Regions from separate parts of the Alteromonas sp. CNT1-28 genome, predicted to be linked through region 4. Evidence: predicted binding sites of a transcription regulator. Region 4 holds the regulator's gene; each other region holds the start of a gene.
What was found. The regulator sigma-54, encoded in region 4, starts transcription at its own class of promoters, with help from an activator protein. The targets are predictions, from matches to a motif close to GTTGGCACGNNNNTNGNNT.
Positions count from the first base shown of each region.

Region 1 (7,943 bases), on a different contig from region 4:
GCTTATTCGTGGCCATGATTGGCTTGAGTGCTAAATCCATTCCCCCGCAGGTAAGAGCCTTGTTGGGTATAATGCTCACGCTCATTATCATGCCGGTAGTGCCCCCGTCACCCATAGAAAATTTGGTGGATGTGGGCACATTTTTAATCGTTATTCAGCAGTTGCTAATAGGCATTGCTATTGGTTTTATATCAATGATGGTGCTCAATACCTTCGTGCTTGCAGGTCAAATTATAGCAATGCAAACCGGTTTGGGGTTTGCGTCAATCGTTGACCCGGTAAACGGTATTAACGTGCCCGCAGTCGGCCAGTTTTATCTGATACTAGCGACCTTATTGTTTTGGACCTTGGATGGGCATTTGTCCATGATCCAAATGATAGTAATGAGCTTCGAGGCGTTTCCCATAGGCGAAGCATGGTGGACAGGAGAACAGTTCCGAGATATTGCCCATTGGGCCGGCTGGATGTTTATATCGGCAGTGACCCTCTCTCTTGCGCCAATTGTCTCGCTGCTTATCGTGAACTTGGCGTTTGGCGTAATGACCAAAGCTGCACCACAGCTAAACATTTTTAGTATTGGTTTTTCCATTGCTCAGGTAATGGGATTACTGATTATTTGGATAACACTTGATAACTTTACTGCACACTTCGAAACCCAATGGTTTAGAGCCGAACAGTTTATGTGTGAACTATTGAATATTTGTTCGTAGGAAAACATGGCAGATTCAAGCGAAAAAACAGAAGACCCCACGGGGAAAAAACTCGAAGATGCCCGAAAAAAAGGGCAGCTAGCTCGTTCCCGTGAACTCTCTACGACCCTAGTACTTATCGTCAGTGCTTTTATGTTCTTGTTTGTGGGCGGGTGGATTGCTGAATCTGTTTTTAAACTTACTCAGAGAATGTTCATTCTCTCTCGTGACGAAACCTATGATATCACCCACATGTTTGGCGCATGGGGTGAAGCTTTTTCGGCGGTAGGTCCTGCCGTGCTGCTATACATGGTTGTGGCAATGATAGCGGGCATTTATGGCTCTATTGCGCTTGGTGGTTTTAACTTTACCTGGGAAGGGGCAAAACCTAAGGGTTCCAAAATGAGCCCTATTCAAGGCTTCAAACGCATGTTCGGCATGAACGGCTTGGTTGAGTTACTCAAGTCTATAGCGAAAGTGGTGGTCATAATTGGCATGGCCATCGGAGCGTTACTGTTCTTTGAAGATGAAGCGCTCCACCTTGATATGGAGCTTTATCCGGGAAACATTTTTCACGCACTCGACATGCTTAAGTGGGCGTTTCTTATTCTGGTGTGCGGCATGATCCCTATCGCGCTCATTGATGTGCCTTATCAAATGTATAAGCACAACAAAGAAATGAAGATGACCAAGCAAGAGGTTAAAGACGAACGGAAAAATGCGGAAGGCGACCCTATGGTTAAAGGCCGAATTCGCCGTCTACAATATCAGGCTGCAACCAAGCGCATGATGCAAGAAGTACCACAAGCAGACGTAGTGGTGACTAACCCGACCCATTTCTCGGTTGCTATCAAGTATGATGAGAAGGGAGTGAGGGCGCCGGTTGTGGTCGCTAAAGGTGCTGATGAGCTAGCGATGCACATCAGAAAAATTGCTACCGCCAACGAAGTGCCGTTGATCCCTTCTCCCATGCTTGCACGCGCCATTTTCTACTCCACTGAAGTGGACGATGAAATTCCTAACGCCTTATTTATGGCGGTAGCGCAGGTGCTCGCACATGTTTATCAGTTAAAAGCGCATAGAGCAGGTAAGGGCAAACGTCCTAAGCCACTTAAACGGGATTTGCCTATCCCACCAGAGTACCGACACTAACCCAACCGCTAAATGGGTTAAAATTGACTTTGAAGGTGGGACATAGTTATGTGCCCCGAACCAGCTAGCAAATTCTCCACACGCTGTCCGTAAGTTAGGTTGTTTAGATGCATGAGCTACATGACTAAAAGTCAGCATGATGACAAGGCTGACCCAACAAAACGTTGCAACACGGTTTTGTAGTACTACCATGAATAATCCTTTTAAAACGAAGAGTAGGCCCTAGGAATAGTGACGTAATTATAAACTGTTCGTATGTCCCTCGGATACAAAATCTTAATCGCTCTATACAAGTCACTGTAGACAGTAATCACGCATGATTACAGCTCAGATTTGGATAACTTTTGCGTAAAACACAAAGCTGGCACGTTAGTTGAAAACTCACTAGAAGATTCACATAAAGCGTCAATTTTCTGATAGAGAGACACCAAGCCATGCAGTTATCCGGTTATCTTCAGCGATTCGATAAAAATCAGCTGCAAAATTTTACCAGTGGTTTAGGCGCACCCATCGTCCTTTTGGCAATTATGGGCATGGTTATATTGCCTATGCCGCCATTCTTACTGGACGTGCTGTTTAGCTTTAATATTGCGTTGTCGCTAGTCATTATCTTGGTGGCTGTACTTACCCAGCGTCCAGTAGATTTCGGCATTTTCCCCTTGGTGTTACTTATCGCTACCGTATTGAGACTAGCGCTTAACGTGGCTTCTACTCGCGTTGTCTTACTTTATGGACATGAAGGCGGCGATGCAGCAGGTAAAGTTATCGAAGCCTTCGGTGAGGTCGTGATTGGTGGTAACTACGCCGTAGGTATTGTTGTTTTCGCCATTCTTCTTATTATCAACTTCAAAGTTGTAACCGCAGGCGCAGGACGTATTTCAGAAGTAAGCGCTCGCTTTACGTTAGATGCTATGCCCGGTAAGCAAATGGCCATAGATGCTGATTTAAATGCAGGGTATATAGATCAAGACCAAGCACGTAAACGCCGTGAAGAGATTACCGCAGAAGCGGATTTTTACGGGTCGATGGACGGTGCGTCAAAATTTGTAAAGGGTGATGCGGTCGCAGGCCTTTTCATCATGCTGATTAATATTGTCGGTGGTCTTTTTATTGGCATGATTCAGCACGGGCTTTCATTCGGTAACGCTATAGAAATCTACACCATATTGACCATCGGTGATGGTTTGGTGGCGCAAATTCCTTCATTGTTACTTTCGGTCGCTACAGCCATTATCGTTACTCGTGAAAACGAGACCCAGGAAATGGGCAAAGAAATCCGCGGTCAGCTTGGTAATAATCAAGCCCTTTATATAGCCTCGGGGGTTCTATTTGTGATGGGTATCATTCCTGGGATGCCTCATATCGCATTCTTAGGGTTCTCATTCTTGATTGCAGGCTTTGCTTACTGGCAGTCGGTTCAAGAAAAGAGAAAGGCCGCAGAGCCCAAAGTGCCAGACAATGTGGTAAAAGATGAATCGGTTGCGCCTGAAGTGAAAGAGCTTGGCTGGGATGATGTTCAGCAGGTAGATACCATCGGATTGGAAGTGGGCTATCGCTTAATTCCTCTTGTCGATAAATCCCAAGGTGGCGAGTTGTTGACGCGCATTAAAGGCGTACGTAAGAAACTATCGCAAGAACTGGGTTTCCTTATTCCGCCTGTCCACATTCGCGATAACTTGGATTTAGAGCCCAACACTTACACCATCGCTATGCTAGGCGTAACGATAGGCGATTCCATCATCAGTCACGATGAAGAACTTGCTATTAATCCAGGGCAAGTGTTCGGTAAATTAGAAGGGCGTGCCACTAAAGACCCCGCGTTCGGCTTGGACGCAGTATGGATTAAGCCCAATAAACGGGAGCATGCACAAACCCTTGGGTACACAGTAGTAGACGCTGCGACCGTTGTAGCGACCCATTTAAGCCAATTACTCTCTAACAATGCATATCAATTATTAGGGCACGAGGAAGCGCAACAACTTCTTGATATGCTTGCCAAGCAGCATCCGAAACTGGTTGAAGGATTAGTACCAGACATTCTTCCGCTAAGCACCGTCGTGAAAGTACTGCAAACCTTATTGTTTGAAGGCGTGCCTATTCGCGATATGCGTACAATCGTTCAAACACTCAGTGAGTACGGCACGCGCAGCCAAGACCCCGATGTTTTAGTGTCTGCAGTGCGTATTGCCCTTAAACGTTTAATTGTCCAAGAAATTACGCAAGGTGCAAAAGAGATACCTGTCATAACCTTGGCGCCAGAGTTGGAACAGATGTTGCACCAGTCACTTCAAGCAGGTGGCGAAGATGGCGCTGGCATAGAACCAGGTCTGGCAGACAAGCTGCAAAAATCATTGCAGCAAGCAAGTCAGCAGCAAGAGTTAGAAGGAGAGCCTGCAGTACTCCTTACCTCAGGCATGCTACGACCCGTTCTGTCTCGCTTCTTAAAATATTCGGTTGTTGGGCTTCATGTTCTGTCTTACCAAGAAGTGCCTGACGACAAACAAATAAAAATAGTCAGTTCGGTCGGTCAATAATCTGACACTGGGTGATTGGAGAGGTTGCAATGAAAATTAGACGTTTCTTCGGCAAAGATATGCGTGAGGCGTTAAGCCAAGTTAAAGCTGAATTGGGCAGTGACGCTGTGATCATGTCAAATCGCAAAGTCGCTGACGGTATTGAGCTTGTCGCAGCCTACGACAAAGAACCCGAAGCGAAGTTGTTTACGACGAAAGCGTCTCCACAAGCCGCTGCAAAAACACCCGGTCAAAAGGCAGTGCCTAGCTTGAGCGAAATCATTGGTGACGACGGTCCTGATAGCCTTAAAGCACTGCTAGAAAAGCAGCACGGTGGAAATAATGGCGTGGCGAGTCCCGCGCAACCTAACCAACCAATGACAGCGAATGCTAAGCACGCCAATGAAATTGCTTCGCACTTAGACTTCTCAGAAGCCTTTATTGACGACGTAGAAGCTCAGCAGTCTTCTCATGAACCAGTTCGTCAGAACGCTTTCCCAGAGCATCAAGCGTCAAGTATGGATGATACCTCTGTGACGCAGTCAGCGGAGCTTGCGCAAATCAAGGAAGAGCTAGCGTCTCTTCGCGATGTATTGCAATATCAAGTGGCCGACTTGATGGAAGCTAAGAACAAACGTCAAAAACCTGTTCATCAATATCTAATCACCCGTTTAACCGATATGGGGTTAAGCAACGCGTTAGCGAAGCAGCTTATTAGCTATACGCCGTCACATTACAACGAACGAGATGCATGGGTATATCTTCTTAACCTATTGGCTAATCGCATAAATGTGACAGGAAACGATATACTTAGCGCACAAGGTGCTGTTGCATTAGTAGGACCAACAGGTACCGGTAAAACAACTACCGTTGCGAAACTTGCTGCCCGCTATGCGCAGAAATACGGTGCAGAGTCGGTTGCGATGATTACCATCGATACGTATAGAATTGCCGCCTATGAGCAGCTAGCGACATACGGAAAGATTATTGGCTGCACGGTGAGAAAAGCGCAGACTAGTGAAGAACTTGCGGATTTATTATTCCAACTTCGTCATAAGCGACTAGTATTGATTGATACGGCTGGATTTAGTCAAAGAGATAGTCGATTAATTAAACAAATTAAGCAGTTTGATAACGGACAAATGCCAAATGTTAAAAAATATTTGGTAGCGCAAGCAAATACGCAATATCCTGCTTTGCAGAGAATCATTCAAGCGTATGATGATATTGAACTAAGTGGCTGTATTTTCACAAAGTTAGATGAGTGCTACTCTTTAGGAGAGGTGCTTAGTGCAGCGGTTGAATACCAATTACCGGTTAGTTATGTCACCGATGGTCAAAAAGTACCTGAAGACATTAAGATTGCAGAAGCGAAATCTTTGGTTTCCGCTGCTGCAAAGCTTTATAAAAAGTACGGTTTGAATCATACTAGTGGTAACAACGCAATTAAAACAGCATAAGCAGTATGATTGACGACCAAGCGAGTAGCTTAAGAAAAATGAAGCAATCACGGTTAATCAAAGTAATCGCCGTCACCGGTGGCAAAGGTGGCGTAGGTAAAACAAACATTACATTGAACACCGCTATCGCCATGGCGAAGCAAGGTAAACGTGTAATGGTTCTCGATGCGGACCTCGGTCTTGCTAACGTAGACGTTATGTTAGGTTTGCGTGTTGAGAAAAACTTATCCCACGTGCTTTCCGGCGAATGTACACTTGATGAAGTATTAGTGACCGGTCCGCACGGAATAAAGATTGCCCCTGCCACATCAGGCACGCAGTCGATGGCAGAATTGTCGCCAACGCAACACGCTGGCCTAATTCGTGCCTTTAGTGAGCTGCGCTCGCAAATTGACGTGCTTATCGTTGATACAGCGGCAGGTATTTCAGACATGGTGTTGAGCTTTTCAAAAGCCTCACAAGACATCATGGTCGTTGTGTGTGACGAGCCTACTTCATTGACAGATGCGTATGCATTGATAAAAATTCTGAATAGAGAGCACGGTGTTTTCCGCTTCAAAGTTGTGGCTAATATGGTGCGCGACGTGCGAGAAGGCCAAGAGCTATTTAGTAAATTAAGCAAAGTGACAGGGCGTTTTTTAGATGTTGCACTAGAATTAGTGGCGACAGTACCGTTTGACGAGAACATTCGTAAAGCAGTGCGTAAACAAACAGCCATTGTCGATGCTTACCCAGGTTCACCGGCAGCCGTTGCAATAACACAGTTGGCGAGTAAAGCCTTAACATGGCCTATTCCAGCGCAGCCAGGTGGCCATTTAGAGTTCTTTATTGAACAGTTAGTTGCAGAAAAAGCCGTAGGAAGTCAGCGTTGAACAGCAAGGCAGCCGCTTATCAACAACAAACCGATAAAGCGCAGTTAGTCGAAAGACATGCGCCATTGGTTAAGCGTATAGCGCATCACTTGATAGCGCGATTGCCGGCTAGTGTTCTCGTAGACGATTTAATTCAATCAGGCATGATTGGATTATTAGAAGCCGCACGAAACTTTGATGGTTCAAAAGGAGCCAGCTTTGAAACGTTTGCCGGTATTCGCATTCGCGGTGCTATGCTAGATGAAATTCGCAAAGGGGATTGGACACCGCGTTCAGTCCACCGAAATGGCCGAGCGATCACTGAAGCAATTTCGCAAGTAGAAAGCGAAACAGGCCGCGATGCTAGAGATTCTGATATTGCTGATAGGCTTAATGTAAGCTTGCAGGACTATCACCAAATGCTTAATGAAGTAAATGCCGGAAAGCTGGTAGGTATTGAAGATTTAGGTGTGTCAGAAGATGTTATTTCGACAGAGCAAAATCGAGGTAGCGACGCACCACTGGAAGATTTAATGCAAGGCGCTTTCCAAAAAGCGCTTGCCCATGCAATTACGACATTACCTGAAAGAGAAGCGATTGTACTTTCGCTGTATTATGATGAAGAGCTGAACCTAAGAGAAATTGGTGAGGTTCTTGATGTAAGTGAATCGAGAGTCAGTCAAATTCACAGTCAGGCCATGTTAAAACTCAAATCACGAATGAAGTCGTGGCAAGCTGACGAAGAATAGAAATTAATAACAATTAACCCCTCACTGGAGGCTATTTTGGACAAAAGCATGAAAATTCTCGTGGTCGATGATTTTTCTACCATGAGACGTATCATCAAAAACCTACTTAAAGATTTGGGTTTTTCCAACATCCAGGAAGCGGATGACGGAAGTACTGCATTGCCTATGTTGCAGCAAGGTGATTTCGATTTCGTAGTTACCGATTGGAACATGCCTGGTATGCAGGGTATTGACTTGCTTCGCGCGATTAGAGCCGATGACAAGCTCAAGCACCTACCAGTACTTATGGTTACTGCTGAAGCGAAGAAAGAGCAAATTGTTGCCGCCGCGCAAGCAGGTGTTAATGGCTACGTTGTTAAGCCGTTCACTGCAGCAACACTTAAAGAAAAATTAGATAAAATATTCGAACGTTTAGGTTGATCCAGACGCTCACCAGAGAAATGAGGTTTACTGGATGTCAACGAATGTAAACGTTCCAATTTCGTTGGAAGAAGCAAAACAGCTTGTCACCTACCTTGAAGAGGGTGAC
Region 1 covers NZ_JAKREZ010000002.1:195,172-203,114, forward strand. Annotated here, with positions in the region: gene fliR (flagellar biosynthetic protein FliR) at 1-710, shown strand, start outside; gene flhB (flagellar biosynthesis protein FlhB) at 717-1,841, shown strand; gene flhA (flagellar biosynthesis protein FlhA) at 2,276-4,375, shown strand; gene flhF (flagellar biosynthesis protein FlhF) at 4,405-5,814, shown strand; gene MHN02_RS02595 (MinD/ParA family protein) at 5,820-6,686, shown strand; gene MHN02_RS02600 (RNA polymerase sigma factor FliA) at 6,683-7,414, shown strand; gene cheY (chemotaxis response regulator CheY) at 7,451-7,834, shown strand; gene MHN02_RS02610 (protein phosphatase CheZ) at 7,869-7,943, shown strand, end outside.
Region 1: the regulator sigma-54 is predicted to act here: its motif matches at 2,202-2,220, upstream of flhA (flagellar biosynthesis protein FlhA).

Region 2 (7,943 bases), on a different contig from region 4:
ATGGTTAATATGTTTCATATTCAAACAAAAAAATTCAGGATTGAGGACAGTAGGCATGCGCAAAGATATTCGTAGGAAGTGCTTTTTAGCGATAACCATAACCGGTCTTTTAGCTTGTTCGCCAAAAGCTGTTGAAGAAATCATTACCGAAGCAGAAACCTTAACTGCAAGAGGTGACTTTAGAGAAGCAGTTTTAGAGTATAAAAGTGCGATATCAATGCAGCCGAGTGATAGCGATTTGCGTCGCAAAGTTGCTGACCTATATATGATTCTTGGTGATTATGCCACAGCAGAAAAAGAATATTCAAAAGCATTAGAGCTTGACTCTGAAAGTAGTAAAGCGTTAGAGGGCATGATAAATAGCTTATTCAACCAATTTGATTTCGAAGGGGTTATACTATTAGCAGATTTGCATGAAACACTTGTAGATAAAGTTGATGAAAAAACAGCCTTAAACATTGCGTTGAGTTACATTGAGTTAGGCGAGTCTGCAAACGCAAACACAATGGTTAGAAACAAGGTATCTGACGTTGTTTTAGTGACTACATTTGAGTCTTATCGACTGGCCTCGAAAGGTAAATATGAAGATGCTTACGCTCTTATCAATAAAATAAATCAAGACTCACTTCAGCCTAGCGCCCTGCTTTTGAAGGGGAGGCTAGCCTTCTTAAAGCGCGATTTTCAAGAAGCCTCCAAAAATTTTGAGTCATATCTATATGTAAAACCTTCAACTTTTAAGGTTGAAGTTTATTTAATAAATAGCCTCGTCCTTTCAAATGAAATAGAACATGCAGCGAAAGAACTCACAAATCTAAAAACTAAGGTTAATAGTCACCCCGTAATTTCTTTATTGGACGCAGAAGTTGCACTAGCTAAAGCGGATTACAGTAGTGCAAAGAAACATGCTGAAGCAGCAATTAAAGAGCGTCTTGAGTCAAGCCGATTGAATTATGTATATGCCGTTGCCTCTTTTAAAGAGGGGGCGTTTGAAGCGGCTTTTCGTGCTCTAGAAAAGTTACCTAACTCCTATAGAAAGACTGGGCAAATTCAACAAATAGAAATGCTTACAAGAGCTAAGCTTGGTTACGATATCGACCTCGGGGACTATGATGTAGAAAAGTTCTCATTTGATGAAAAGAAAGCTCTTGCTGAAACTTTCTCAGGCGCCAGTTACAGCGGTTTAATGGCTGAGCTTAAAGAGAGTATTCTTAGTAAAGTCAATGAAAGCGAAGAGCTTACCAGTGCTGAAAGCGCTTATTGGAATCTAAAATTCGGAAACGAAGAAATTGTTAAATCTCAACTTACGGAAAATCTTCGGCTCAACAATCAACCAGCCGATGCTACATATCTTTTAGCTTTCGCTCACTTCAGAAGTAACGAGCTTGAGCAAGCAGAGAAGGTCGCTAAAGAGGGGTTAAAAAGCGAACCGAACAATACGGCTTTGCTTTCAGTTTTAGCGCAATCGCTATTTAAACAAGGAAAGCTCGATGAATCACTAGAAGCGGCAAAACTTTTGAGAACCATCAAATCTGACCATAGAGTTCCAGTAGTTCTATCTGTCGCCTTTCACCTTCAGAAAAATGAATATGAGAATGCGAGAAATGAGGTGAAAAACTTTATAGAGTCATTCAATGAACAATCTGAGTTTGAGCCTATTCTATATGTTTTAAACCGCGAAATCGGTGATACGGACAGTAACATTCAGTACTTTTCAAGGTTATATGAAAACAAACCTGCAGAGAGTGGCTGGAAACTTTACTTATCGTCTTTAATTGATAAAGGTGATTACAGAGCAGCGTTGAAAGAGCTTAATCGTATAACGAAAGAAAATAAAGATGACTTTTTCTACCTATCACGCTCAAGTATCAATCTTAGGGTCGGTGATTTTAGTCAGGCCAAAAATGATTTAAATGATTGGATCAATTCGTTTGATGCGCCATTAGAGGCGTATGTCCAATTATGCAATATTCTTGAGCTGGAAAAGAATATCGGCTCCGCGTTAACTGTCTCGAGAAAAGCACATCAAAAATTTGCCAATAGTGCTGATGCAAAATTGCTTCGTTCTCATTTTGAATTGGCAGTAGGCAATTCGACCAATGCAAAAGTCCTTCTAAGTGGCATTAATGAACAGGATTTCGTATCCTCATCAGGCTATTGGAATTCAATGGCTCGTCTAGAACTTCAGAATGATAATTTTGCCAAAGCCTTGGAGTTATTTGAAAAAGCTTATCAGTTAGCGCCCAGTGCAAAATTGCTTAGCAACAGGTTGGCGGCATTAAAAGCTATGGGAAAAGAAAGCGAGGCATTAGACTACCTCAAATCCTCACTAGAGTTGACCCCATCAGATTCTATCCTAAAGCGTTACTATGCTGATGCCTTAATTTCAGTGAACGCTACCGAAGCTATAAACCAATATAAGGCACTTATAGATAGCGGTGTAAAAGATGTTGTCGTTTTTAACAATTTAGCCTGGTTATATTTTGAGGCAGAGAGTTTTGAGATGGCAGAAAAATATATCCAAGATGCTCTAAAGCTAGAAAATGGATACAAAAATGGAAATGTGCTGTCGACCGCCAGCAGTATATACCTTGCGACTCATCAATATAAAAAGTTAGAGAGTACTTTTGAGAAAGGGCTTGAGATGGGGGCTAGAGTCTTTGCGGGTTCACTTTTAAATCTGGCTGAGGCAAAGATCAGACTCAACAAAATTGAGGAGGCTCGAAAAATTCTTGAGCAGACTAAGACTGTTGATAAAGGTCTTACGGATAGGAAGTCTTCGTTGTTAAGCCTACTTAATTAAGTGTCTGGTTTTTTTACAAGATTACAGTGTTAAATTTTTCCATGAGAAAAAAGTCAATCAAATCAATTCCTTAAAAATTGGCACGCAACTAGCAAGTTCAAGGAAAACCGAAAAGCGGTTAAACAATGGAGAACATCATGTTTAAGAAATTAGCAGTAGCAGCAACGTTAGCAATGTCATTTACAGTAGCGGCCGATCCGATTCTACTTCCAGGTGGTGTTTCGGTTCCAGAGCCAGTAGAGCCAAGTGCAGTTAACGGTACAGGTAACGTAGTTACTACCCTTAACTTCCTACAGTATTTCCAAGACCAATCGGGTAATTTGGTTAATTTGGGAACAGCATATACTGGTGATTTCACTGATTTTGTTGGTCTTCAACTTACGGGTTTCGGTACGCTAAGTTCAGGAAGTGCAGGCGAGTTTTTATGCCCATCTTGTACACTGGCATTTAACTTTGGCGGCTTGTCGGTTGTTGAAACTACAATCATAAACCCTTTCACAGGTCAACCTCAGCAGTCTTTGACATTGGACCCAGATGGTTCGTTTTTTGATCTTTACATCATCGATGCGTATTCAGGCTCTCTTCCTGGCGACTTTGCATCTACAGACCGTATGAGCCTAACTGCTGGGGCAGCGGGTTTTATTGATGAAATTAACGACACACTTTTCATGTCTGGCTCGTTTAGCGAACTTGAATATTCTCCAGAAATTACTGTTCAAAACCTAAGTTACGGTGGTCTCTTAGATGGTGAATTGGTTGCTGGTATAGATATTGCTGACCCAGCACCAGGTGAAGGTATTGCAAACGGCAATATTGTTAGTAACAAGGTAACTCAAGAAGGCTTAACTGATTTCTTTGATGCTGTCGCGTTCAGCCTATCTTCAACTTTCCAAGCGGTTAACGGTGACATTATTACAATTGCGCAAGGTAACGCAGGTAATTTGAGCACTAATGTTGTACCAGCGCCTGCAACTTTAGGTGTTTTTGGTCTAGCGCTTGTAGGTATGGGTTTCCTTCGCCGTCGCAAGTAATATCAGATTTAGCTGTCCCGTCCGAAAATATGTTGACGGTTTTTCAAAAGCCAGTGACTCAGTTCACTGGCTTTTTTCGGTATGCACTTAATTAGGTGTTTTCATTCTAAAGCTTAGATGCGGCTGTCCATACGCAGCTGAGTTGCTAGTCCATGTTCAGCCGTTAACTGCTTTAACACGTATACGACTTGGCTATTCGTTTGGGTAGTACTTGTTTAGCTCTGCGCCTCAGATTCAATAAATCTGGCATTTTCTGCTTAAAGCTTGTTCAATCGTTTGAAGCCAGACTCTTCTATATCACCGTATTTGGATTTTCAACTATGGTGGGTCAGCACTGCTGATAGCGTGATTTTTTCAAAGTGTCTCCTGCATTAATCACCGCAGAAAACTCCAATTAAGTTTGTCTCAATTTATGGGAAGTGGACACCCCCCAAATCAAAAATCTTGCTTTTCTATTGAATTCAATATATCTGCAAGCATCTTTGCAAAGCCAGGGCGAAGGCTCTTTCTAAGCAAGTTTTGATTAATATAATAAGGTGCGCGTTTACCGTGATATTCGACTACTGGGCCAATTTGTTCGAACTTAATACCAATGAACTTCATACTTCGCGCTAGACGCGGCTCCATCATTACATAAGCGTGTTTGATATCTTCTTCGATTGCGAGCGCTGCTGCAGCGAGGTAAAGGCCAACTGCAATAAACGGAAAGCAGCGAACTTCTTTTTCAGAGTATGTGTGCTCGTTGATAACTGCCACTCCAGCCCCTGCGAATTTATCCATTACACGTCGACGAAACTCTTTAGGAACAGCTAATCGCGATATTTCACAAATATCTTTGCGGTCAAACTGAGATGGGTCTAAATCTTTTCGCGTGATGGAGTTTAGGCAATACTTTTCTATTGGAAGTTGTTCATCGGGCTCCATGGGCCTCACCATTCTTACAGTGCCCGCAAAATGCTTACTTTTATGGTGCTGTATTAAGCAGTGAAGTGAAAAGCTGTCGAATTCGTCAAACTCTAAACCATTCTCTTTTATTGGCTCAAATCCAAGCTCTTCACAGTACACTTCATGTCTTATAGTAAAAACATCATTTTTCAACTCTTTAGAACTCGCAACAACTGGCGCCAAATATGCCGAAAAATGACTTGAAATGTAATTAGCCTCTTCCAGCTTCCTATACCCTGAAATCAGCTTTCCAATTTTACTTTTCTCACCAACTATAGTCCCTAACTTCTCGAGCAGGGTTTGCTTTTTACTTTTAACCATAGATGAAGCGATATCCGATACTTTTTATTCAGTCTAGCAGAGTTTTAACATTAAATTACATAGACTTTGTGCGTAATACTAATTCACTGTATTGGAAATTAGCTTTTGCTTCATAAGAGCTAGGTATTCATAAAAAGCGAGTTCGCTTTTTGATAGCGCTGAGGCGGAAGGAAATGCAAGGTATGGGGTTAGAAGTCCTTTAGAATGGTGGTTGACTGGAAAAAATTCACCTACACAGTTGTAAAAGCTAAACAAGTTTTCTAAACGAAAAATATGTGTTGCTGACGATACTACCCAGGTTTTTGCGCCAGCGATATAGGGAAGGGCCGACAAAACCTCTTCTTCTGTATCAGTGCCTAACTTGGTGATAATTATCTTATCTTTACTAACGCCCAATTCTTCGAAAAACTCTCTGGCTTTTTCAGAATAATTAACGTTTGAATCGTGAAGAAAGTTGCCTCCGGTTATTAAAATTGGAGCACCTGACTTTCTATGAAGCTTTAAAGCCTCTATGTTTCGCTGCAATGAGCATTCAGTCCATCTACTCGTATCAGGGACGTTTCCAAAAGTGCTATAGTAACATGCAAGAACTAAAATATAGTCTGGTTTGTTTCCGTCGGATTGTGTGTTCGGGTAGTGATGCTTGTGCTCTAGAGGGTAGAGAAGTAAGTCACTCACATATGGTTGAGAGAAAAGGAAAAAGGTGGCGAGTGACATTAATTTAAAAGTCTTGCCGAAGTATGGTTTTCTTCGTGATAGAAGCATTCCAATTGCGAAGAATGAAATAGCTAAGTTTAATGGAGATATAAAGAAAAGCACTATATGCTTTAACAATTCCATGTTGCTACCTTGTAAAAAAAGAGATTCGTCAATCATGTCCTATTTATCGAACTATTCCAACGTATTACTGGTTTTTACATCTCTATTTTTTTCACCTTTTTTAAGTGCGAATACAGGTTACTCATTTGTTGATATAGTGTCTGAGACAACGGATTCTGTCGTTGCTATCGGTTTGTATACACCACTGGAAAGTGATGGCAATCAAGTTCTTGGTACTGGCTTTGTAGTTGGCAATGGTAGATGGGTCATAACCAACTATCATGTGGTTTCAAAAATTCTAGATCCCCAAATTGTGCAACACTATGTTGCTATTCACGGTGAAGGTCGAGACGTCTCTGCTCAAAAAGCAGAAATTATCGATATCGATCCTGTTCATGATTTAGCGCTATTGAAGATCAGTAACGAACTAAAGCCATTAAAAATGGGAAGTGAAACTTTATTGAAGCCAGGCAATGAAATTGCTTTTACTGGGTTTCCCTTAGGTGCTGCAATTGGACTTTATCCAGCTACGCATAAGGGACTAATCTCAGCTATTACGCCTGATGCGATACCTGCGAGGAATGCAGATCAGTTGACAGTCTCAATGCTCAAGAGACTAAAAAAGCCTGAACTCGTATATCAACTCGACGCCACAGCATTTCCAGGTAATTCAGGTAGCCCTGTTTATAATATAGAGACAGGGCATTTGGTGGGTGTGATTAACAAAGTCTTTGTAAGCCAGGGCAAAGAAGCAGCTCTTTCATCTCCAAGTGGAATTAGTTACGCAATCCCAGTTAAACACGTTATGGCAATACTTAATAAAAATGACGTAAAGTATTAGGGTTTATAAGGGTTGTATCTGTCTGGACTTATAATGCCAGCAGGATCCAATGCGTGAGCGATTTTCCCGGCCGTTTTCCAAAACGTACTGTTAGCATCTAGTTCTAATTGCTGTTGAATGTTTAATCGGTAAGGGATGAACCCCTGTTTCAAGCCCTCATCAAACAATGCCTGTAAGCATGCGTGTGCATCTTCTACTGCTTTCGGATTTTCTAAATCAAACACTATTGGGATAGTGCTGTCAGTCGAAATCCCACTAAGGTTTGTAAAGGTTATCATGGGTTCAATATTATATTTGGGGGTAATACTTCGAACCATTTCAATAAAAGCTTTCATTGAGCTTACTTTAGCTGGTACGAGAGGGGCGTACCAAAGCAGACCACAACCGTCTTTTGCGGGGTTCATCAATCGTGACTTATCTGGTCGAACTCTAGGGTTGCGCCAATAAGCCAGAGGTAAAGCAACCTGACTGGGCTTGCCTTGCATGACCTCCATACCCGCAGAGAGCTTTTCAAGTTGCTCTCTTGCACTATCTAATATCGGAAGGCTAAGCCTTCTAGTGACAACTTGACCTAATCTAACCAATAGGTCGCTAGAGAACAGAACTTGGTCGGCTTTTCCTTTTGCAATTTTTTTGATATCACTTTTTGCAGCCTTTGCTACCGAATGTGTGCCGTAGACCGTTCCTACTAATGTCCATTCAGGTACATCGTAATGTTTAGAAATTGCGTCTACTTGTTCATCTGTCATTACTTTATGGCTACCACAGCCTTGGGGGTTGTCTGCGACCATCGCGGCGACACGCCTTTTATCCATCAAATTTATTGAGCCTACAACGCCTTCTAAATTGTGGAAAATTTCTTTCACAACCGCATAAGCGTTATTGAAACTTTCTTTATCGAAAAAGCGCATATAAAAAGAGTCAAACGCAGGCTTTACACGAGCTAATGAAAGGGTTATTTCGGTTACAATCATGTTTCCAGATTGAGTGAAAATTCCGTCGAGATAAGGGCCGTGTTTCCATTTAAATGTTTTATCTACATAACATTCACTATTATCACCATTGGCCATATCGCTCATGCATTGGAGAGAGGACTGGTAGAAGCTTCCATCTGCCAAAAATCCTTTTATCGACATCACTGAGGTGAAGTGGTCAGCGATCGGCGTAATACCATAGCCACGCTCGA
Region 2 covers NZ_JAKREZ010000023.1:33,813-41,755, reverse strand. Annotated here, with positions in the region: gene MHN02_RS14360 (tetratricopeptide repeat protein) at 56-2,800, shown strand; gene MHN02_RS14355 (PEP-CTERM sorting domain-containing protein) at 2,938-3,831, shown strand; gene MHN02_RS14350 (PEP-CTERM/exosortase system-associated acyltransferase) at 4,267-5,097, opposite strand; gene MHN02_RS14345 (YdcF family protein) at 5,176-5,937, opposite strand; gene MHN02_RS14340 (serine protease) at 5,972-6,757, shown strand; gene MHN02_RS14335 (FAD-binding protein) at 6,754-7,943, opposite strand, start outside.
Region 2: the regulator sigma-54 is predicted to act here: its motif matches at 2,877-2,895, upstream of MHN02_RS14355 (PEP-CTERM sorting domain-containing protein).

Region 3 (7,943 bases), on a different contig from region 4:
CAGAGCCTCTAGAGCCAAAAAATGGCAACTAGCTGAGCGTTTTGCCGCTCACTAATGCTCTGAAACATCAGTTTTAATAGAAATGCTTTTCAGGCCCTAGTTGCAGTTACTGAAAAGCATCGCTCAAACACATGAGCAAAACCGTAATATGTTTCAAAGCCAACAACCGGTGCACTAGTCTTTATTACTTTTCTGTTGTGGCTAGCGGTCCATTGGTTAACTGCATTCTTCACTTTTCTACAAACTTGGCCAGTGTCATATTCGTTTCTTCTTGAAAGAGTCGATGACACTGCTGCTATCACAGCCCTTTTCTCTAATTTAAAGCCTCTAGTCTAAAGACTCTAATTTATAGCTGTTATTCATTCTCCTGAAGTGCTCCTTGCATTTTTAATGACCCGTTAATCTTCTATTAATGTTGTACAAAAGTCTCCGTCATCATAGCTCGCTATCATTAAACCCATGAACTGCAGAGCAGATTTATACACCTCTATCGACAACGTTGTAGCGGTACTGCTCTAAGCAATTGAATCAGTTAATAGCACATATTTATTTTGCAAATGACTAAGGAGTCAGGCGATGAGAAAGCTAAGCACGTTAATGACAAAAACTACCCTTGTAGCAGCTACAGTAATGTTGGTGACTGGTTGCAGTGCAGTGGCAAAACCGCAGATGGAGCATTCAGCTAGTTCGAATGTTCCGGCGTTAAAAGCTAAAGCACTCGACAACGCATTACTTTATTCCGACGAATGTATTACTGAGCGAGAAGTGGTAACGGCACAAAAGATGTGGGGTGACGGCATAGTGCGAATTGGTGCAGTATTTAGCAATGATGGTGATTACTCTGGCGAAGCCGCAGATTTCATCCAAGCTATGTATGGTTACGATTTAAGCAGCGTACTGTTTAAACCAACGCTTGCAGCTAACGACCAGTTCCGTTCAAGCTTCGATGCTGCGCTTTCATACTTTGTTGGCGGTAATGACGCTTACGAAGAGGACAAAGGCTTTGCAATAAAGCCATACACAAATGTGAAATTCGATAATGTGGGTATTATCAACAACAGCTGTCGCATGGCCGTGGCGATGGGCAACTACTTCTTTACCGATACAAAAGGTGGCGAAACGAAGGTGGAATACACGTTTGCCTATGTCAAAGATAGTGACGGCGACCTGCGTATTGTTGCTCACCAATCTTCGTTACCTTACAACCCAAACGGTAACTAAATAGGCCATTGCCCCTCCATTCTTAGGAAGTGTGAGGGGCGAAACACTCTCCCTTTGCAGGCAAGGCGTCCCTTCCCTTTCGCTTTGCCTCTTTTTTATTTTCAACGAGAAAAACTATGTGCGCAAAACGAATTATGACGCGTTGCGTCTTACTACTTGTGATGGCGATGACAGCCGGCGTTAAGTCACACGCCGAGTCAGATTTTCAATCTTGGAATGCCCTCGCACTCACTGGAAATGCCGATGATAAAGGTAAATGGCAATTTTGGTTTGACGGTCATTTGCGCTTTAAAGACGACGCATCTCGGCTAGGCGTTTCTATCGTTCGTCCCGGTGTCGGCTACAAACTTTCAAGCGATACGACCTTGTGGCTGGGTGTTGCGAGAGTAACGATAGACTCAGACAACGGTTCAATTGAAGAAGACAGGGTGTGGCAGCAAGCTACGTATTCATTAAGCAAATTTATGGGCGGTACCATTTCAGGTAGAAGTCGTTTGGAGCAGCGATTCAGGAGCGATGAAGGCGGTGATACAGGCTATAGGTTTAGACAATTTATACGGTGGTCGAAACCTTTAAATGAGCAATGGTCAATAGTCGTGTGGGACGAGGTATTTTGGGCTTTGAACGACACAGACTGGGGCCAAAATAGCGGGTTTGATCAAAATAGACTTTACGTGGGACCGGCCTATCACCTCAACAAGAAATGGCGCGTCGAGATGGGATACTTACATAATCATATTGCGTCGCCAGGCGCCAATTCAGACGCCATAACAAACCACAACCTTGCTCTCACGTTCTTCGGAAGCTGGTAAGGATCAAAGAATACCCCCAGCCAAAGGCCCTTAACACACAAAGAGTAAAGTTGGGTGACTAGGGCCTTACACAATCATGTAAAAAATGCATTCGTACGTGTAATCGTGACGTTAATTGCCTGCAGATACGGCCTGACAACCAGAGAAAAATTAAATTATATCAATATATTTCAATAACTTAAAAAACAGGCACAAAGATAGCATTAGTTAAAGTGAAAGTAACGGAAGCAATACGAGGATTTAGTTATGTTAGGTTGGGCAATCACATTTTTTATCATCGCCATTATTGCAGCAGTTTTTGGTTTTGGAGGCATCGCAGGTGCAGCAACAGGTATCGCACAGTTTCTTTTCTTTGTGTTTATCGCGTTGCTCGTAATCTCACTTATCGCAAATGCGTTACGTGGTAGAGCACCAAGAGCCTAAGAGTTAGAAGTATTTTAATAGGAAAAAGGAGTAAGGATATGTTTTCATTTAAAAACTTATCAAAGGTACTAGTAGCATCAGCATTTGCACTATCACTAGCAGCTTGCGGTGACGGTGAAGCGGAAGACGCAGGCGAAGAGCTAGACGAAATTGTTACCGATGCAGGTAATGCCGTTGAAGACGCTTGTGAAGATGTGAAAGAAGGCGTAGACGCTGAAGATAAAGACTGTTAATCACGTTTTTATCAAAAAAGGGCCAGACAATTGTCTGGCCCTTTTTGTATTTACAGTCGACGTGGTTTGACCTAACTGGTTAGTTAAGACACTTCTTCACCACCTAACTCACGAGCAAGATCGTCTAGTGTAGATAGCGTCGAATCAAATTCACCTACGCCGTAACGGTATTTTACACTCACGTGATGATCCGTACGCCCGAACTTCACTCTTAACCCTTCTGCGTCAATATGCTTCACGGTATTCAAAAAGCGATAGGCAGACATTTCTGTTTCAAATTGAAACTCAACACTGTTTTCCATTTAGGCTTTCCGTTTAAGCAACAATTTCAGGATGAGTATCAATAACTGAAACAACTCGTTGCAGCAAATGGTTATCTTCTTCGCTTATCGAGTCGTATGATAACCAGTCAGCAAGAATGTCGGGAGCTGTTGCCGCTTCGCCTTGTTCCAACTTAGATGTCATCATTTGTAGCTGTACGCTAGAGCGTATAGATGCGTCTGCATCTGGGCTTGGCATACCAGTTGCGACTTCTAATGCTACCGTCAACCATTGTCTATCGTGCTGAGTTGTTTTATTTCCAGTAGACTGACCCAATACGCTTGACCAACGCTTCCCTAACGTTTCCGCTAGAGATTGCTCATCACCACTTCCCTCACCTACACTTAGCTGTAGTAAAGAAATCAGAGCCTGAGCTCGCGCCAATCGGGCTTGAGATTGTGCATTTTTCGCTTGCGCCGCGCGCTTACTTTCAAGTGAATCAATCTTTTTATCTACTTTCGTACGTTGCGCTCTAGGCAAGTCGGTTAACTGAGCGCGAACGTCGCTTATTGATTGACTGAACGTTGCATCATCGCTGTTGATGTCAACAGCTTCCACTTGCTTGAGTAGCGAATCTACTAACGCGTTAAATGCATTATTCTGTACTTTCCGCTCGGCTTTTAAACGTTCAAATACGGTGTCATTGGCAGCTTTAAATGCTGCCCACAACATACTCTCTTCACGTTTACCTGCATGGCCTACTTGCTTCCATTGGCTTTGCAATTGCTGAGCCTTGTCGGCAGCGCCAGCGACATCTTCTTCCGTAGCAAGTTGACAAGCTTGGGTGACTAACGCACGCTTTTGGGCTTGGTTGTCACTTTGCCATTGATTTACTTTAGCCTGAATGGGCGATGATACCGCCTTCCATTCTTGCTTCAGCTGTTCATAAATTTCACGTTCAACCTGACCTGCAGCGTGCCACTGTTTAGACACTCTATCGAAAACTTTCACTAACTCGGCTTCCGGCATGTTAATGTCCATTGCCTTAACCGTAGCGATAATCGACATACGCTGTTCACGTGCTGCAGCCCGTTGTGCGTCTAACTTTGCGTAATGTGCTCTACAAGGCTCGAACGCCTTTTCAAGTGCATCATCGAATTGCTGTTGTAACAACGTATCTTCGCTGCTCTCTTCGTTATTTGATGATGACGGCGTTAGTGATAACCACTGCTTACGCAGATATTTAATAGCCTCACTTCTTTGCTTAATGTTTTCAGCGTCAGCGCTAGCTAGCGCCTTTGCTTCTTCTAGAAGTGCGGGTTTGCGCGGCGCAGCAAGGTAATCCTGCCATCCTTCTAAGCGCGACACATCACCAGCGGTCTTTTCAAAACGCTTCTCAACATACTTTTTCGCTGAACCAGGAAGCGCAGCATAACTTTCCTGAAGCTTTGCAAATTTTGAAATAGCAACGCGGAATTTACCCTGAGCAATTAAGTTATCGATAACGCTAATGTGCTTTCTAATGTGTTTTACTTGCTCATTTTCTTTGGATTTTTGAGCACGCTCTTTGGCATTTACACTGCTTGTCGCTGCGTTAAAACGTTTAGACAACGCCTTTGGAATGGCATCGATTTCGCGACTAAGCGCTTTATACGCTTGACGTGCTTCGTCAAACTCCGCTTTAAGAGCCACTACACTACTGCTTTGTAATGCGTCCCCACCATTTACTTGACTCAAATCCTCAGTCGATGCGCCAGCTTCTCCAACGCTCACATCACGGGTATCTTTGTCCGACTCGCTATCGCTTGGCGAAACGATCTTAGCGGCAATGTCTTCGAGCGATTGAAGTTTTATCAGTAGCTTTTGGCCGTATTGCTGCTGCATAGAGAAGCGATCAAGCTGCTCGTTTAGTTCGTCGACAGAGCGCTTAATCTGTGTAATTCGCTTATCAGTTGCAAATTCATCATCGAGACGTGCTAGCTGTTCGAGCGTTGCTTCAACACCGCGCACGCTTTCATTAACCGTAGCAACATCAGCAAGCGTCGCTTCACAAAGCCTGTTATTGTACAACCAAGCTACCTGCTCCTTGGCATATGTAAGCTGCTGTTCGCACAATGCTTTGGTATTAGCACGTTGCGACGCTTGTTGCTTCTCTTCCCATGCTGGGCGGATACGGCTTAAGTATCGCTCGAGCTGCTCACCAATACGCGCACGCTTTTCTTCATAATCAACGCGTTCTTCTGAAGTGAGTAAGTCAATTTGAGCAAACAGCCCTGTCAATTCGCTCTCAAGCTCATTGCGCTTTTCATCAATGGTTTCTACATCTGATTTGTCGAGCAAAGCCTGATATTTTGAAAGTCCCAAAGTGAGCTGCTTTTTAAGCTCCACTGGGCGCTTTGCAGCCTCTTTGATAGCATCTATCCGCGCATTAATTTGCGTAACAAGCGCATCATCTGACACTTTCTTAGCAAGCTTTTGCAGATCTGATACGTCTGAATGTGCGTTGACTAGTTGAGTCTGCAGTTGGGGACTTGCGCCTTCTAAAAAGACAAACTGGGTAAAAGATGGCTTCGCTACTTTTTCGATTAGCGCGTTAGCTAGCGCATCATCTTGTAAGAGCATAGGCTCTTTCTTCAACATTTGCGGTACTAACTGCACTACCAAATCGGCGTTGGCTGTTTCAGTTAAAAAAGAGAATATCTCTTGGCGGGAGAGTGTGACATCCCCCTCGCCTAACAAAGCGGCGTTTACCTTTTTCTCCGCCGCTTTTTTAACGCGAGACTGCTTGGCAATTTGTGACATTTTGAGCCACAGCACAAAGCTATTAAGCTTTTCGAGTGCTGCTAAACTGACATTTGCATCTTCGTCATTAAATGCCAGTTCGTGAAGAATTGTTTTTTCCTGTGCCTTTTCGGGAGAGAGACTCTCGATTGCCTGCATCCGTTTTTCAGGCTTTGGGCTTTGGTGTGAAGGCGCAAATATACGACTAAATATCATCCTGTTTAAACCGCGCTATTGTATTATTATCATCCTGCTCATCGCGTAACGAGCGTTTAAAGTCGGCTTTACTCTTATGTACGATTTCGCCGCTTTCACCTACTGTCATATGCTCAGAGGACTTTTCTATTTTTGCTTGATACAGCATAACAGCCTGCATGCTGCTTGCTTTTTGCTCTTCGTTTAAAGGCGTGCCATCTGGCCACTTACCTGTTTCAACAGCCTGACGCAGACGCTCGTAAATCTCCGGCGTCATGCTGGCTAAAAGTGCTTCTATATTCATTTAGGAAAAACGCTTTATGTAAACAATACGCGCGCGGTTTACTAAGTACCAAACAAAGCCAACCACTGCGCCCAAAATAGCTAAATTATGTTGCAAATCACCTGGGCGTGTTCCGCCCCAATACATGAAGCCAAAACTCGCAACGAATATCAGCATAGCAAGAAGGGATTGGTTCTGGATACTGGCTAACTTTTTAAATCTTTGTAAGCTTTGTTTGCGCTCTATATCTTCAGAGGTCGCATCACCGATTTTAAAGTCACAGTGAGGACACGTCTTCGCTTTGTCAGACGTTTTTTTGTTACACGAAGGACAGTCAACTAATGCCATATGTTGCTCCTGTTTATTGGGTGCGAAATGGAAATGCGCAACTCGCTATTGAGCGAATACGCATTTATACGCGGATGGGTATCATACTTAAGTTCATCACAACAATGAAGTCGATTCTGTGGATTAACCTTATCGCCATAAAACAAAAATGCGCAGGGTGTTAACTTTTATACAAAGTTCACCGCTACGCATTTTTACCTGATAGCCAAGTTGCATTTCCCTTCAGTGAAACTCAAGAGGGGGCGATGCTTTAGGCAATACTCACCTTATTTTTTATGTCGAGACCAGTAGTCGTTAACCGTTTCTTTCATCTCTTTGCAAAGCAACATGATGCCGAACAAGTTTGGCAAGGTCATTACCACGATAGCCACAGCTGAAAGTGCCCAAACTAATGTGGTGTCAGAGAATGCAGCCCAAACGAAACCGGCGACGTAGATGACGCGATACGGCATTACGGAGCGAGGACCGAACAAATATGTCATAGCGCGATCACCATAATATGACCAAGCGATGGCGGTTGAGAACGCAAACAGCATAAGCCCAATTGACACGATATATTGACCGAAATCGCCAAAGAAACCGCGAGTAAAGGCAATGGTGGTGAGCGCTGCCGAGTGAACCAGTGACTTACCGCTTACTTCAAGGTTCTCTTTAACCGGCTTTCCGTCAACAATCTTAAGCGTGCCAGTAAACAAGTCTTCACTACCTACTGCATACTTCACGTCTTCTGCTACAGACCTAGCGTTAAGCAGTGTAAACCCATCGCTTACCGCCGTGCCGTTAACAACGGTAATTGAGCCAGTGTAAGGCTGTACATTGTTACCTTCAATTTCATTCAAGTAACCATATAGTTTGTTTACGTCATCCTGGTTCGAGTCGTCGTATTGACCTGCAACAAAGTACATGTCTGAACGATCGAATACGTTTTCGTGTTTTTCTTTCCACACGCCAGACGACAAAATAACCAAACCCGTTACGGTACAAATTAGAATAGTGTCGATAAAGGGTTCAAGCAGTGACACCATACCTTCTGACGCAGGCTCTTTCGTTTTTGCCGCTGCGTGAGCGATAGGTGCAGAGCCTTGACCCGCTTCGTTTGAAAACAAGCCTCGGTTAACCCCACGGTTAAACGCATAAGCTAATGAAGCCCCCAAGAAACCACCTGCGGCAGCTGAACCAGTAAACGCATCACCGATAACTGCGGCAAACGAAGGCCCAATGTTGTCTAGATTAGCGAAAATAACCGCTAGCGCACCGATAAGGTAGATAACAGCCATAACTGGAACAACACGCGCTGTAAACGCGGCAATGCGTTGGATACCACCAAGAATGACCAAGGCTAGAAGAATACCCAGTACACTACCTACCATCCAAGGCTCGAAGCCA
Region 3 covers NZ_JAKREZ010000022.1:38,546-46,488, forward strand. Annotated here, with positions in the region: gene MHN02_RS14060 (hypothetical protein) at 1-32, shown strand, start outside; gene MHN02_RS14065 (hypothetical protein) at 577-1,221, shown strand; gene MHN02_RS14070 (DUF2490 domain-containing protein) at 1,338-2,033, shown strand; gene MHN02_RS14075 (DUF1328 family protein) at 2,280-2,456, shown strand; gene MHN02_RS14080 (hypothetical protein) at 2,495-2,689, shown strand; gene MHN02_RS14085 (hypothetical protein) at 2,773-2,991, opposite strand; gene MHN02_RS14090 (DUF349 domain-containing protein) at 3,005-5,947, opposite strand; gene MHN02_RS14095 (DUF1315 family protein) at 5,937-6,230, opposite strand; gene MHN02_RS14100 (zinc ribbon domain-containing protein) at 6,231-6,557, opposite strand; gene MHN02_RS14105 (AGCS family amino acid carrier protein) at 6,824-7,943, opposite strand, start outside.
Region 3: the regulator sigma-54 is predicted to act here: its motif matches at 2,219-2,237, upstream of MHN02_RS14075 (DUF1328 family protein).

Region 4 (7,943 bases):
GCGAATTAGGAGCGAGATATGATCCTTATCATCTACAGTGGAAATAAGTTTCAACAGAACATATCGCAATGCTTAAGTAAGCATAGCTTTCTTTACGACGCAGTCTCTAATTTTCAATCCGCAGAGTCGCTGCTTAAGGCGCAGCATTATTCGCTCGTTATTGTTGAGTCGCATGGAAATATTATCTGTCTTAATCGTATAAAAGGCCTTGTTGATACGAACCCCGAAAGTTGGGTGATGGCAGTGGAAAGTGACGCGATGACAGACGATGTGGCCGACGAAGAGGTAGATGAAGCAAACTACTATGAAGTAGGCGTAGATGATTATCTATCAGGGCCATTTGATGCACGCATGTTTACTGCCCGTATTCGCTCCCATATGCGTAGGAGTATGCCTAGCCAAGCACATTTAAGACCATCTCAAGGTAGTGAAGAGCGCATCGAAATAGGACCCCTTAAAATCGACCAGCGTTTTCATAGCGTAACCCTAAATGGCCAAGTGCTAACGTTAACGGCTAGGGAGTTTGCGCTACTGGATTATTTTTGTCGTCATCCAAACCAAGTTTTTTCTCGCAATCAATTGCTCAGTGAGGTGTGGGGCTATAACCACGAAGGCTACGAGCACACGGTGAATACCCATATAAATCGGTTACGCACTAAGCTTGATAAAATCAACAGTATTGAAAATGGCGGACAGCTAGTAGAAACCGTCTGGGGTGTGGGTTACAAGCTGAACGTCAATGGATATATAGAGAAAGCGCTTATTGCATGAGTGTTGTTTAGCTCACCCATGCCCTATCAGGCATGAGAGTTCAAAATTAACTTAAATTAGAAACAGCGTCGCAGTACCTAAGAAAGCAAAAATACCCACTACATCGGTTATCGTAGTTAAGATAACACTGCCAGCTAGGGCAGGGTCTATCTTAAGACGCTTCATGATCATAGGTAAGGTTGCGCCCGCTAAAGCAGCTGCAATCATGTTTACCATCATGGCAAAGGCAATAATTACGCCCAGCATGTAATCTTGTTTCCATAACGCGATGACAGAGGCAATAAGCACCGCCCAAATGGCACCGTTTAAAAAGCCGATGGATATTTCTTTACTGATAAGCCATCGTGAGTTACTCGCGTTAACATGGCCTAGTGCCATACCGCGAATAACTAGCGTTAGCGTCTGATTACCCGCTACACCGCCCATACTGGGGACAATGGTATTTAATATAGCTAACACAGCCAGTTGGCTGAGCGTTGCTTCAAATAGATCACTCACCATCGCAGCCATTAGCGCCGTCACTAAGTTTACCGCCAGCCACACCGAGCGTCGTTTGGTACTTTGCATAACGGGTGCAAAGGTATCTTCGTCGTCATCAAGACCCGCCATACTCATCATCGAGTGCTCGGCGTCCTCACGAATAATATCAACCACGTCATCAATGGTAATTCGGCCCACTAAGCGATGGTTTTCATCTACAACAGGTGCTGAAAGCCAATTGTATCGCTCGAACAGGCTTGCGACTTCATCGTCTGGCATATTCACAGGAATCGCTTCAGATTCCTCGTCCATAACGTCAGACACTTTATCGTCGGTATCTGCGGTGAGTAAACGGGTAACCGGAACAATACCAACAAGGTTGTCAGTTCGGTTTACCACGTAAAACGTATCCGTATTCTCAGGTAGCTCACCTTTTAAGCGGATATAGCGCAGAACCACGTCAATGGTCACATCTGGACGTAATGTGATGGTGTCGGTGTTCATGATGAAACCAGCGGTTTCCTCACCGTAAGACAGCGCTTGCTCTGCGCGCACGCGATCTTGTGCATCCATCGAATCTAGAATATCGGCCAATACTGGCTCGGGAAGGCTGCTTAGCGTCTCTGCTAAGTCATCGGTATCCATCTCTTCAAGTGCGTCAACCACATTAGCGGGAAGCATTTTTGTAATGATACCGTTTCGAACATCGTCAGACAGTTCTTCTAAAATGTCGCCGTGAAAGTCACCATCAATGAGCTCCCATAATTCGTCACGGGTTCTGCTTGGGCTAGATTCAAGAATGTGGGCGACGTCTGAAGGCGGTAATTCAAGCAGAAGCTTACGTACAGATACGAATTGACCGTTGGTCAACGCAGCGTTGAGTGCGCGTAACTGAGTTTGTACGTATTTAGAAACAAGCGCTTCTGCCATAAGGCGTTATTCCTACAAGCTAAAAGATGAACAATGCAGGCCATAGAGCCTAAGTGGGCGTAGAATATCGCAATTATGATGAGTCTGTCATGATAATTGCGTAGGTTTTGCGCAGGATTTTAAGATAACTGCGCTAAGTGTTGATTAATTGGTCAATGGATTGGGCAAGTAAGACTATTCGTCTTCGTTAAATCTGCCCTCAATAAGCTCTTCAATAGCAGCAAGTGCATCAACAGCATCACTGCCGTCCACAATCACATCTACCTGTTCACCTTGATGGCTTTCAAGCATCATTAATCCCAATACACTGCTTGCGTCTGCTTCTTTATCGCCTTTTTTTAAGATGATTTTAGCGTCGAATTGATTAGCCAGTTTAACCAGTTGGGTCGCCGCTCTTGCATGCAACCCTAACTTATTGACGATAGTTAGCGTTTTTTGAATAGTCATTACTGATTCAGCTCTCTATGGCGAATTTGTACATCAGGGTGTATTTCACTGAAGGTTTTCGACAGGGTCTGTGCGATATAAACCGAACGGTGTTGGCCACCAGTACAGCCAATGGCTACGGTTACGTAACTTCTGTTATTGCGCTCTAAATGAGGCAGCCATGTCGTTATTAAATTCTGAATTTGCCAAATGAACTTGGTCACTACAGGCTGCGACCCCAAAAATACTTCTACTGGTGCGTCTAATCCGGTCAGATGTTTAAGGTCGGGCTCCCAGTGGGGGTTAGGTAAAAAGCGGGCATCAAAAACGTAATCCGCATCTTTAGGAATACCGTGCTTAAAGCCAAACGACTCAAACACAAGCACAAGGCGTGAGCTTTTCTTACCCAGGATACGCTCTCGAATTAACTCAGCCAGTTGGTGAATGGTAAGCTTATCTGTGTCTAAATATAAATCTGCGCGTTCAGCAATAGGAGCAAGTAGGGCAGACTCGGCTTTAATGGCTTCTGAAAGCGATTTATTAAGCTTGGCGAGAGGGTGAAGACGACGTGTTTCGCTAAAACGCTTAACCAGTACATCATCGCTCGCGTCAATGTAAACAATGGTCATCGACCACGAAGAAGGCAGGTAGTCTAGAATTTCTACCAAATCGTCAGGATTTTTAGGTAAGTTTCTCACATCGATACTTACCGCAACCTGATCGTACTCGTCAACAACTGTATGGGTTAAGGTGGGAAGTAAGTTTACCGGGATATTATCAACACAGTAATAACCTAAATCTTCCAATGCGCGAAGTGCGACAGACTTACCAGACCCCGAACGACCACTGATTATTATCAGCTTCACCTACTTTCTCCCTAATACTCTGGTTTTATCACATACGCCTTGTTGAATTAGGCGCCCACTAAACGGTTAATAGGCGCTTAATGTTTAACTTAATGCAGATAGAATATCGTCGCTTGTCGTTGCGCGACGTATTGCTTTAATCGTTTCTTTGTCGCTTAGTTTACCAGCCACGGTGGCCAGCGTTTGAAGGTGTCCTTCGGTCTGTTCCTCGGGAACGAGTAGCGCAAAAAAGATGTCTACGGGTTTCTCGTCAAGGGCGTCGAAGTCAATTGCTGGCGTGCTGGTTACAACAATGGCAATCACTTTCTCGAGGCCCGGCAGGCGCCCGTGGGGCAGGGCGATACCATTGCCAATGCCTGTACTACCCATACGCTCTCGAGCCATCAAACTGTTGAGTACCGTTGCCTGATCAATGTTCTCGTTTTGCTTGGCAGCGATATCAGCGATGATCTCAAGAATTCGCTTTTTACTATTACACTGAACCGCACACTCGGTGCGGTCCAGACTTACGATGGCTTGTATATCCATGCTTAATTAACTACTAATGTTTTTTCAGTTTTTCCTTATGCTTGATTACCTGCCGGTCGAGTTTATCAACCATGCTGTCAATCGCCGCATACATGTCGGTATTTTCTGAGGATGCGAATACTTCAGCGCCACTTAAATGAACGGTCGCTTCGGCTTTTTGATTTAATTTTTCAACGTTCAGGATGACATGCACATTAGAAATGTGATCAAAGTGACGTTCAAGTTTGCTGAACTTCGTATCGACATAATTACGCAAAGAGTCGGTGATTTCGACATGATGACCAGTAAGGTTGATTTGCATATTTCGTCTTCCTTATATTATTAAGCCCGATTAAATAAGGCTTTTGCGTTGGTTCGACGGCGGGATCGACAACGATTCCCGGTACTTTGCTATTGTTCGCCGGGCAACTTTAATGCCTTGTTCGGCCAACAATGAAGCAATCTTGCTATCACTTAGCGGCTTGCTAGGCTTTTCAGCGGCCACTAATTTCTTGATCAATGCACGAATCGCTGTAGATGAACATTCACCACCAGACTCTGTTGCAACGTGGCTTGAGAAGAAATACTTCAATTCGAAGATTCCACGTGGCGTATGCATGTACTTTTGCGTTGTCACTCGCGAAATAGTGGATTCGTGCATATCTACCATTTCTGCGACATCATTTAGCACCATTGGTTTCATCATTTCCGGGCCGTGCTCAAAAAAGCCCATTTGCTGCTGCACAATGCAGTTTGCAACCTTCATTAAGGTTTCGTTACGAGATTCAAGGCTCTTTATGAACCACTTAGCCTCTTGCATGTGTGAGCGGATGAATTGTGAATCGCTACTATTCTTGGCACGGCGACTCATTGCAGCGTATTGTTGATTTACGCTTAATTTAGGCAGACTGTCGGGGTTCAGCTCAACCACCCAACGGCCATTTTTCTTGGTTACTGAGACATCAGGAATAACGTACTCAGGCTCTTTAGTAACTAAAGCACTACCTGGGCGAGGATTCAAGGTTTGCAGTAAACGCATTGCCTCGCGTAGCTGATCTTCTTTCAATCGGCTTTTACGCATAAGCGTACGATAGTCTTTGCTGCTCAGTAAGTCAGAGTACTCTTCAATTAGTTGCTTTGCTTCAGCAAGCCACGGTGTGTCTTCTGAAAATTGGCGCAATTGCACCATCAAACATTCTTGTGGAGAGCGTGAGCCAGAACCAATAGGGTCGAACATCTGAATGCGCTTTAGCACACATTCTATTTCGTCCATTTCAATCGGCTCTTCCATATCATCATCGTTAACCGCTTCTAAAATATCATCAAGGGTAACGGTTAAATAACCTGACTCGTCAATAGAGTCGATGATTGCTGTAGCGATTGCGCGATCGGTATCCGAGAAATGGGTAAGGCGCATTTGCCAAAGAAGGTGCTCTTGAATATCTTCAGTAGTCTCACCTTGGAAGATTTGCTCGTCGTCATTGGATGGACCCGGAGCAGGCGAAGATGAAGCAGAATAGTATTCGTCCCATGTGCTGTCGATTGGCAGCTCATCGGGAAGATCGTTTTTCTCAAGTGCATCGCCGGCTTCTAGTGTGTCACTAGATGCAGAAGCAGTGGCCTCAGAGCCGCTGTCATCGTTGTCGATATTGTTCTTTTCTAGTTGCGGCTCGTCGTTACCTTCTTCAACTTCTAATAGCGGATTAGAATCGAGCGCTTCTTGGATCTCTTGTTGAAGATCAAGTGTAGAAAGCTGCAGCAGTTTAATGGCCTGCTGAAGCTGTGGTGTCATGGTAAGTTGTTGGCTAAATTTTAGCTGTAAAGATGGTTTCATCTACGTCTTATTTAAATGCTCTAAATTGAATATACCAGAGCGAAACTGAAAAATGACAATTCGGTTACATTAACTATAGCCTGAATTGTTCGCCTAGGTATACATCCCTTACTTTTTGATTACTTAAAACCTGTTCCGCCGTTCCTTGCGCAATAAGCTCGCCATGACTCACAATGTACGCCTTTTCACAAACATCCAATGTCTCTCGTACGTTATGGTCTGTGATAAGGATTCCAATACCCCTATCGCGAAGATGTTGTATTATCTTCTTTATATCATTAACTGATATTGGATCAACACCAGCAAATGGTTCGTCTAACAAAATAAATTGCGGTTTTGCTGCCAGAGCGCGGGCAATCTCAACGCGTCGGCGTTCGCCCCCTGACAAACTCATCCCCGTACTATTACGTATATGGTTAATATTAAATTCATCAAGTAGCGCATCAGCTTCTTCTTCTTGCTGTTGTGAATTTAAATCTTTACGGGTTTGCAAAATGGCCATGATATTTTCATGCACTGTGAGCTTTCTGAAAATAGAGGCTTCCTGCGGTAGGTAGCCAATTCCGCGGCGTGCGCGCTCGTGCATGGGCTGATGAGTTAGCTCATTGTCGTCGATTTCAATCTTGCCTTTATCCAGATTCACTAAACCAACAATCATGTAGAATGTGGTGGTCTTACCAGCGCCATTTGGGCCAAGAAGACCAACAATTTGACCCGTTGAGACAGACAGACTTACATCTCGAACAACCTGTCTTGACTTGTAAGCCTTAGCAAGATTTTTAGCGCTCAAAGTTGCCATTGCTATTCATTGCCCTCGTTGTCTTTTTTGTCTTTCTTAGACGAAGTTTTGCGAATGGTCTCAGGTGTGAATACTGTGGTCACTCGACCCTCACCATCCTTACCTGCGCCGCCAGTCGCTAGCAATTGCTCGGTAATCATATCGAACGTGATGTTGTCACCCTGTACTTTACTGGTGTCTTGTTTCAACTCTGCGTTTCCGGCAAGAGAAATCGTTCGGTTCACCACTTCATAGCGTATTTCATTAGCTTTTGCCGAAACTGGCGTGCCGTCTTCCAATTGCTGGGAATAGCTTGCAGGCTTTCCTCTAGCAATAAATATTTCACGACCACCACCGTCAGTGGCAATTACTTCCACTTCGTCAGCTTCAATAACCAAAGAGCCTTGAGTTATGAGTACGTCGTCTTTGTACAACGCGGTTTTATTTTTACCGTCGATAAACTGGGTGTTCGAGCCTATTTTTATGGGCTGCGAAAAATCATCTTCACTGGCGTGTACCGCACCGCTAGCGATGGCAAGCAATAAACTAGTTGCTAGGGGAATAAGTGGTTTGTACATGATCTAAAAGCTCGTATTCTTGTGTGCGTAAATTCGCGTTAAACCCATTACTTAAAATGACATATTGGGTGCCCAGTATTTCAACGGGTTGGTCAGATGTCATTTGCTTGGTTTCTAAATTAATTTGAATGTACTCGGTCGATATACTTCTGACAAAGTCATCGCCAGTTTGGTTCTCAATATTAACTTGGTTTTCCAGCTGGATTAGCTCGTTATTGTATAGTGTACCTTCATCAGCGGTTACCACCCATGGTGATGACGCGTTTTCTGTATAAAGGGTGTATTTAGGTTGCTGAAACAATACAAAGCCAAGCTGGTCGTAATGCTCCATCGACTCTGCAAATACTTTGTGATTTAACTCACCGTCTTGATTGTACAGCGTAGTGGTTAGATTTTTTGCTTTGTAGGCGGGCTTTAGCGCATCGTTTTCACGATTTCCCTGCGTTTCAGGCTGCTCTTCCATCCACGTAGGGATGTACATCAGCATCGCCAGAATAAATAGCGCTGATATACTTAATCCTAAGCGATTAAAGCCAAACAGGCTCATACACTAGCTCCAAAAATCTCATTTGCTACCCCTTTGGCCTGCAAAATGGTATCCGATATTTCTCGGACCGCGCCAAACCCACCGGGAAGGGTCGTAATCCAGTTTGCTTGTTTTGCTACGTAAGGATGGGCATCGGCAACCGCAATTTTAACTGAAACGTGCTTGTACATACCCGTATCTGGCATGTCATCACCTACCGCAGCCACTTCGTCAGTGTTTAACTCAA
Region 4 covers NZ_JAKREZ010000006.1:249,567-257,509, forward strand. Annotated here, with positions in the region: gene MHN02_RS05835 (response regulator transcription factor) at 19-771, shown strand; gene mgtE (magnesium transporter) at 823-2,181, opposite strand; gene MHN02_RS05845 (HPr family phosphocarrier protein) at 2,356-2,628, opposite strand; gene rapZ (RNase adapter RapZ) at 2,628-3,473, opposite strand; gene ptsN (PTS IIA-like nitrogen regulatory protein PtsN) at 3,558-4,001, opposite strand; gene hpf (ribosome hibernation promoting factor) at 4,015-4,302, opposite strand; gene MHN02_RS05865 (RNA polymerase factor sigma-54) at 4,333-5,814, opposite strand; gene lptB (LPS export ABC transporter ATP-binding protein) at 5,888-6,613, opposite strand; gene lptA (lipopolysaccharide transport periplasmic protein LptA) at 6,616-7,170, opposite strand; gene lptC (LPS export ABC transporter periplasmic protein LptC) at 7,139-7,717, opposite strand; gene kdsC (3-deoxy-manno-octulosonate-8-phosphatase KdsC) at 7,714-7,943, opposite strand, start outside.